DNA from 2 places in the Cytobacillus kochii genome. Region 2 is predicted to be linked to the other one. Evidence: predicted binding sites of a transcription regulator. Region 2 holds the regulator's gene; the other holds the start of a gene.
What was found. Region 2 encodes LexA, which represses DNA repair genes until DNA is damaged. Its sites were predicted from a motif close to CGAACATATGTTCG; they were not measured.
Positions count from the first base shown of each region.

Region 1 (4,531 bases), 1.9 Mb from region 2:
TCTAATTACATCACGAATTTCTTTTTGTATCGTCTGTGGCGTGATACCGTGTTCTGTGTTGTAATCTTCTTGGATGCTACGGCGGCGTTTCGTTTCACTTATAGCTTTTGTCATCGAGTCTGTCATTCGGTCAGCATACATTATAACTTGACCATTTGCATTACGAGCAGCACGCCCAATCGTTTGGATAAGTGAACGTTCTGAACGTAAAAATCCTTCTTTGTCGGCATCAAGGATCGCTACGAGTGAAACTTCTGGAATATCAAGCCCTTCTCGCAATAAATTAATACCTATTAACACATCATAGGTACCCATACGAAGCTCCCTAATAATCTCAATTCGCTCAAGGGTTTTCACTTCGGAATGTAGGTATTGAACCTTCATACCAATTTCCTTTAAATAATCCGTTAAATCCTCAGACATTTTTTTCGTTAAAGTCGTAATGAGAACACGTTCATTTTTCTCAATTCTGTCATTAATTTCACCAATTAAATCATCAATCTGGCCGTCTATTGGTCGGACATCAATAATAGGATCTAACAATCCAGTAGGTCTAATGATTTGTTCAATCATTTCAGGTGTTTGTTCTAATTCATATGGACCTGGAGTCGCAGAAACATAAACAATCTGGCTAATATGATCTTCAAACTCAGAAAAAGTAAGAGGACGGTTATCCATTGCAGAAGGAAGACGAAAACCATGTTCTACTAATACATTCTTACGGGCTTGGTCACCATTATACATCCCTCTTATTTGCGGCAATGTCACATGAGATTCATCAATAACAAGTAAGAAGTCCTTTGGAAAGTAGTCAAGTAAAGTATAAGGAGTTGAACCAGCTGGACGAAGAGTTAAATGACGAGAGTAGTTTTCAATCCCTGAACAAAAACCCATCTCTCTCATCATCTCTAGATCATATCGCGTTCTTTGTTCTAGGCGTTGTGCCTGTAATAAATGACCTTCTTCATGTAAGTATGCCAGTCTTTCTTCTAATTCTTTTTCAATATTTTCGATAGCTACACGCATTTTCTCTTCTCGGGTAACGAAGTGAGATGCCGGGAAAATGGCTACATGATCACGATCGCCTAATATTTCTCCGGTCAAAGCATCGACTTCCCGAATCCGATCTATTTCATCTCCAAAAAACTCCACACGTAAACAATGCTCGTCTCTCGAAGCAGGGAATATCTCTACGACATCACCACGTACACGAAATGTCCCACGTATAAAGTTCATATCATTGCGCTCATATTGTATGTCGACTAGTTTCCTTAATAATTGATTTCGCTCTATTTCCATTCCCGTTCTTAAGCTTAAGACAAGTTCTCTATATTCCTCAGGGGATCCTAAACCATAAATGCAAGAAACACTGGCGATGATAATAACATCATTTCTTTCAAATAATGAGGAGGTAGCTGAATGACGGAGCTTATCTATTTCATCATTAATACTCGCATCTTTCTCAATAAATGTGTCAGTGGATGGAACATATGCTTCTGGTTGATAGTAGTCATAGTAACTAACAAAATACTCTACCGCATTATTGGGGAAGAACTCTTTAAATTCACTATATAATTGACCTGCTAACGTCTTATTATGAGCAATTACTAACGTTGGTTTATTCACTTCTTTAATGACGTTAGAAACAGTGAACGTTTTCCCGGTTCCAGTTGCACCTAGTAATGTCTGATGCTTTTTCCCCTCTTGAATCCCATTTACAAGCTCTTTAATCGCTGCAGGTTGATCACCTTGTGGGGAATATTTTGAAACTAATTCAAATGTTTGATCCAAATCAGAAACCTCCTCTATGTAAAAAGTAAAGCGTGTCTAATCATTATTTCATTCCGATTTTCTATATCCTCATTCTACCACAAATCCTCTTATCTAAACCACAAAAAAGCGAACAAATATTCGATTATCATTCGACAAAGAGATGAAAAGAAGGTTAGGATTAATATAAAAGGGTATGAAGGTCCAAATTAACTTTTCATTTATTTTGAAACTTTATTCTATATAAAATCGTCTTTTGTTATATGGCGAAATAGACGAGGTGATTTTTTGTTTGGTTTTATTTTTGCATTCGCGTGGCTAGCCGTTTTTATTTATGCCCTAAAAACCATTAAAGATTATATGAACAGTAATGACGAGGAAAAAGCATATGAAAAAGACTTCGTCATTAAAATTGTTGGTGCTGTATGTCTTTCGGGGCTTTTTGTTATTGCAGAAATACTTCGTGTCACAAACTTGGGCTTCGTTGATATGAAATGGCTCTTTCTCGTTACATTTCTACTGCTGTTCGTTATCATTTACGTTTTTTTCACCTACAGGATCCTCTTTTCTAAAAACACCTTTGACCGTAAAAAAGGAGATTATACATTTAGTTATAAATATCGAAAATGGCTTATCCCTCTCTTTTTTCTATTCCCCATAGGTGTATTTAGTATTTGGATTTGGGTTAGCTAACTGGATGGCATTTCCTTCTCCATAAACGGGTAATAGAATGAGTCCATAGTTAGGGGCATCTAGTAAACTTGAAAACCTAACCAAGTTTAATTGAACATACAATGATTGAATCAAAAGTTATAAACAAGTCAATTACAACCACCCACTAAAATAAAAGATAGTTCATTCCCATCTTCTTAATCAACCACACGCACCTCAGCTCATCCTTCTCAATCTGATTAGTTAACATTTCTTTTATTAAAAACTTTAAAACTAAACGCTTTCCCCTAAGAAAAGTAGAACCCCATCTCACTTTGATGGGGTTCTACTTATTTATATATCTGCTGGATGCGGACCTTTTTCAGCTTCCATCTCTTTTGCCATTTTCCTTGCTTTTATAAATTGAACACCGCTTAAAACAATGGTTTTCCCAACGGCGTATGTTGGTACAGCAAGTAACATGCCTAATATACCAGCTAAGTTTCCTGCTACCAATAAGATAATAATGATTGTTGCTGGATGGGTATTTAATGTTTTCCCTAAAATTAATGGTGAAATTAAATTACCTTCTAATTGTTGTGCGACGACGATGACTATTATTGCTAAAATCGCCATCGTAGGCGATTCAAATAAACCAACTATAACCGCCGGTGCGCCACCAATAAATGGTCCAACATAAGGAATAATATTCGTTACTGAAATAATTAATGCCAAAACAATTGCGTATGGTAGGTCAATAATTAAGAAACCAATAAAAGATGCTGTCCCGACGAATAATGCGACCGTAATCTGACCTTGAATATAAGAAGAAAGAGTTTTACCTGTTTCTTTTAATGTATCAATTGCTTCAGCACGATAACTTTTGGGAACAAATTTCCCTAGTGCAGGTGGGAACTTCTCCCCGTCTTTTAACATAAAGAATAAAAGGAATGGTACAGTAATAATCGTAATGGCTATATTTGCAACTAATCCAACTAAATCGCTGAGACCATTCGTAATCCTTTGTGGAAGTTGATTAGCGTAATCAACTAAATAACCCATTATTTCTTCTTGTGTTACATAATCTTGATTCATTAACCAGCGATAACCCTCAGATTGCGAGAAGTTGTTAAAGAACTGTTCTGTTTGTTTAACATAGGTAGGTAGTTCATTTAATAACCCTGCCAATTGGGCTGAAATTTTTGGTACAAAAATACTAACAACAAGCACCATCAATCCAGCAACAATTGCAAATAGTAAAATGATCGATAATATCTTAGGTATTTTTGCTTTTTCAATTAAATGCACAAATGGATTTAAAATGAAGAATAAGAACCCCGAGATAATAATAGGGAAGAACAACGTGGAAAAAAAGATTCCAATCGGTTCAAATAAAAAAGAAATTTTTGAAGCTACAAAAATGACGGACACAATAATTAGAATTTGAAGAGACCAGTACTGGAATTTCTTCTTGTTCACATTCTCACCTTTTCCCAAAAAATAAATTTTTCTCTATAGACTACATTTTCATATGTAGTTCCCTTTTTCTCAAAAAGGAAAACCACTAGGATTTATTTGTATGTATTATTGTAATGCATTCCACCACAAAATGTCGCCTCATAAGGATATTTTCCATGAAATTTTTTCGACAAATATTTCCTTTCGGCTATTTTAACCAACAGTCATTTATATAATCAGTCACGTGTTAAGGAAATCTCTTTATCCATTCACACAACCGCATGGGAACTAGATAGGAAATTTCACTTATATCCCAAGTTAAAAAAAAGGTATCTTAGGAGTCTCCCTAAAATACCTTTTTAAAGCATGATTATTCTTGGCCTTTTTGAATCCATTCAGCAACAGTTGCCGTACGTTTGGCTTGATGTTTAACTGCTGCTTCATTATCTTCAACGATTTTACCATCTTGTCCTTGGGTTGAACTTGCGCCGTAAGGATTACCGCCACCAGCAAATATGCTTGGGTCAGTGAAGCCCGGTGCGGCAACAATCGCGCCCCAATGGAACATAGTTGTATAGAATGAAAGAAGGGTTGCTTCTTGACCTCCGTGAGGATTTGAAGCAGAGCTCATTGCACTTACTACTTTGTTCGC
Region 1 covers NZ_CP085254.1:3,954,446-3,958,976, forward strand. Annotated here, with positions in the region: gene uvrB (excinuclease ABC subunit UvrB) at 1-1,791, opposite strand, end outside; gene LG276_RS20240 (hypothetical protein) at 2,059-2,463, shown strand; gene LG276_RS20245 (AI-2E family transporter) at 2,776-3,900, opposite strand; gene wrbA (NAD(P)H:quinone oxidoreductase) at 4,250-4,531, opposite strand, start outside.
Region 1: uvrB (excinuclease ABC subunit UvrB) is a predicted target of LexA. The motif match lies at 1,901-1,914, and genes of this name have one in related genera.

Region 2 (4,531 bases):
ACGACGATTGTTGCGACAAGAAAAATCGTGTAAGAATCACTACGATCTGTTGCGATAATATCGTTGCAGTTGAAACACGATAGTTAGGAGTTTCTTTATTGTGTCTTAGCGGATGCAAGGGCTATAACTGTTTAGTATTAACATTCAACTTGGTATCTATTTAATAGATACCAAAAATCGAGTCCAAAGCAGCCATAACGGCTGCTTCTTTATTTTATAGTTAGGTTTGACAAACAAAAAGAAGGTTCACAGAGAAAATAAAATGGTCTTTTAACAGGGGGATATAGCCCGTACACCTCCAAGACCCTCGACATATAGTATTAACATAATGATAGAAAGGAGGAAGAGATATGGGATATAATAATTGTTTTTTTGGAAGAAGACCAAGATATTCAGACTCATATGGATATGACAACAACAATCATGGTTGTGGTAATTACAGCAAAGATGACAATAAGGATTGTGGCTGTGATGAGTTCTTTAAGAACATTTCCCGTGGTGAGGATGTGAGAGTATTTCTTAAAGGTGGCGGCCATGTGTTCGGGGAGTTTATCGATATTCGCGGTAATTTAGTCTTCCTAGCTAAAGCAGACTGTGATCGTCACGATGATCGTCACGATCATTGTTGTTGTGACAAGAAAGCTCGTGTACGAATTACTACGATCTGTTGTGATGATATCGTTGCAGTTGAAGTATAAGGAACTTAGGAAACCCGTAAGTTGAAAGTGCTTTTACTTTGTTTTAATGGAAGCTAATATATGGGAAAATAACTATTGCTGATACTAAAAGGCATCTTCAAATGCAGTTTTAGCGGCAGCTTCAGACTGTAGACAAACTCCTTATATGAGTTTGTCTACAGATTTATTAATATTAGGAAGAAAATTTATAAGTATTGATGCGGATAATCGAAATCAATAAGAAATAGTATTTTAAGCGATTCTATACTTGTGGATTATGGGGTATGTAAAATCAAGGGTGCAAATGATTCATTTATGAACCGAATTTAAGGTGTAAGTATTAAGAAGTAAGTGGTTATAGTTACCAATCAATTGAATAATTAGCATTTAATCCATTTAGCCATCTGTTTTTCATGAAAAATGCTTTATTTTTTATTTACCCATAAAACATCATGTTTAAAAACATTATTTCGTATTGAATTGATGAACCGTACTTCAGAAGAGTGGTTCTATGTGCTGTGTAAGACATACATATGACAATTTAAGAAGCTACTCAAAGTTAAACGAAACGGTAATGTGTTATATCCCTTTCATTAAGGTGAAACAGACTGTTTAAGCGGGTATTTCTAGCGCTTGAATAAAAGGTAAAAAGTAGAAGTTGGCTAGATATAATTTGTTCTTGTTATAAACAACAAAAAACCGTTCATAAGAACGGAATAAAATTTTATTCTTGATCTTTTACTTTTAGGGTATCTAATAATTTTAAGATACCCTCACCTCCCATACCAGATACGAGAGAGATGATGAAAACAGCAGTGGGGGAATCCGGTGTTGTTGTCACAATGACAAATACGGCCGCCAGTCCTCCTAGTAAGATGTCTTCTAAGAACCCTAAATAAATGAATTTTTTTGTCATCCGTGGCTTGACTAGTTTGCCTAATCTCTGCAAATGTCCTGCAACACCGACAATTCCACCAATCAACGCAGCGAAGAGAATGTTCATTAACATTTTTCCTTCACACTCCTAAAGCCGAGATTTTTTTGCGACCTTAGGTTGATTCTTGGTGTAAATTTCATTATAATATATTTTTGTCTCCATGTAATGATTCTATTTTACTGAATTTTTCAAATTTTATAATTGTATGAGTAACATATAAAGATAATTGCAACTATTAAAAAGGAGTGTCAATAATGACACTCTTTTTTAATGTATTTGGCGATAAACACCAATTACTTTGCCTAAAATAGATACATTGTGCAGGATAATCGGCTCCATGGTAGGGTTTTCTGGTTGCAAGCGGATAAAGTTCTTCTCTTTAAAGAATCGCTTAACGGTGGCCTCATCATCTTCTGTCATAGCAACCACGATTTCTCCATTATTTGCTGTTTGTTGCTGCTTGACTATGACATAATCACCATCTAATATGCCAGCTTCAATCATACTTTCTCCCATAATTTCAAGCATGAAGATATTTTCATCACTCGGAGCCATTCTTTCAGGTAAAGGAAAATATTCCTCAACATTCTCAATCGCAGTAATGGGGTGACCAGCAGTAACCTTACCGATAATAGGAACGTTCACCGTTTGCATTTTAGGAATTGGGTTGCTTTCTTCTAAATTTAATACTTCAATGGCACGGGGTTTTGTCGGATCTCGACGAATAAGTCCTTTACTCTCTAGTCTGGCTAGATGGCCATGTACGGTTGAACTTGAAGCAAGTCCAACAGCTTCACCTATTTCCCTAACGGAAGGTGGATAACCTTTTTGTTTTACTTCATCTTTTATAAAATTCAATATATCTTGCTGCCTCTTAGATAATTTCACGCTATCACGCACCTTCGTCAATTTCATTAAGATTATTATACCATCAGTAGTAAATAGATACAAACATAAGTTCGAATTTTCTTATTGACAGAAACAAACGTTCGCATTATACTAAAATTATCAAATCGAACATATATTCTATTCAGGGGTGGCAATTAATGATAAAACAATTGTGGAATTCTTATAGTTATGCTATTATTCTTATCGCTTTTAGTTTCGGTATGGCTTTCTTATTATTTTTGAACACTGGTAATGCAAATCAGGTGGAATATGTAAAAGTTGAAGTAAAACAAGGAGATTCTTTATGGAAAATGGCGGAGGAATTTAAAGATGCCCATAATATGTCTTCTAAAGACTTTGTTGCTTGGGTAGAAGAATTTAATCATATACATTTAGGTAAAATACATCCTGGTGATAAGGTGTATCTTCCCATTACAGATGGTGAAATAATATCTGAAACAAATTTAGCTAGTGTGATATTAGAAGACTAAAGGAATGAAAGAGAATGAATGTAATTATATATTGCAGAGTGAGTACGACGAAAGATACCCAGGAAACGTCTCTTGCTAGACAAGAGGAAGAACTTTTACATTTAGCAAGAATGAAAGATATGAATGTGGTTGAAGTCATACGTGAGAAAGCAAGTGGTTATGATTTAGAAAGAATTGGTTTGTTGCAATTATTGGAGTTACTTAAACAAAATCAAGCAGAGGCTGTTCTTATTCAAGATGAAACCAGGATTGGAAGAGGAAATGCTAAAATTGCCATCTTACATTGTATACTGAAGGAAAATGGGAAAATTTATACTATTGCCCATAATGGAGAATTGCAACTTTCAGATTCTGATTCTATGGTATTACAAATTGTTAGCATGGTTGAAGAGTATCAAAGAAAAATACATAATGTAAAAATAAAAAGAGGGATGCAAAAAGCTGTTCAAAAAGGCTTTCGACCTGAAAAGAATTTAAAAAACCAAGGAAATATAAACGGAAGAGAACGAATAGAGGTACCAATAGAAGAAATAGTAAAATTGAGACAAAATAACCTTACTTTTGCAGAAATTGCTGCAACGTTAAGAGGCTTTGGTTATAAAATATCTAAAGCGACAGTAAACCGTAGATATAATGAATATATAGCTGATATAGAGCAGGTGGATAATGAATCATCTTGATATAGGCCTAATAAGTTAAGTTGATTAGTTGTAATTTAACTTAAAGACTAAGAAATTCTGGTACTGATTCCAAGATAAAAGCATACTGAAAGATCCTTCAATCGTCCATGAGTTCAGACATGTGAATTGTGAATGGTTATTTGTTTGCCGAGGATTCATCCATGTTTTTTCATTTAACGTTAGTGAAAGTATTATTCCCTTATTCCCCTTATTTACATACGCACCCTACATTAAATAATTCTCACATTTTTAAGTTGAGAACACTGCTACATTGCCATACCTAATAATAAAGCAATACGATACCAACTTATTGTCCTCTGAAATGATAGTGAAAAGCATGAGTGTAAAACTGCTTTCTTGTAAAATCCATTCATATTTAGTAATATGGCTATTAAGTATCTTCTCCATATGGAATGAAGACTTTTTGGATGGGAAGGAGTGTAACACAATGATTTCAAAAGAAAAATTGGCGAGAATTAATTCGCTTGCTAAGAAAGCGAAAACAGAAGGTTTATCAGAATCAGAGGCAAAGGAACAATCTAAATTAAGAAAAGAATATTTAGAGAAGTTTAGAGCTTCTATGTTAAATACATTAAAAGGTGTTACTGTTATTGACCCTGAAGGTAATGATGTTACACCAGATAAGTTAAAACGTGAACAAAATAAACCACTTCACTAAGATTGTGTTTATAAATTTTTAAAAGGAAACTGTCACGAACAGTTTCCTTTGTTATTGTTTATATGATAATTATATAATTTTTTACCTTTCTGGTTGTAACTGAAGGTGAAAGTCTATTATATTTAATTTGTAGGATATATATTGAAAGGATGTCGTTCATGTTCAACAAAACAGATGCT
Region 2 covers NZ_CP085254.1:2,042,618-2,047,148, forward strand. Annotated here, with positions in the region: gene LG276_RS10695 (hypothetical protein) at 1-83, shown strand, start outside; gene LG276_RS10700 (hypothetical protein) at 351-698, shown strand; gene LG276_RS10705 (DUF4257 domain-containing protein) at 1,402-1,686, opposite strand; gene lexA (transcriptional repressor LexA) at 1,882-2,529, opposite strand; gene LG276_RS10715 (LysM peptidoglycan-binding domain-containing protein) at 2,661-2,993, shown strand; gene LG276_RS10720 (recombinase family protein) at 3,008-3,673, shown strand; gene LG276_RS10725 (DUF896 domain-containing protein) at 4,122-4,352, shown strand; gene tkt (transketolase) at 4,511-4,531, shown strand, end outside.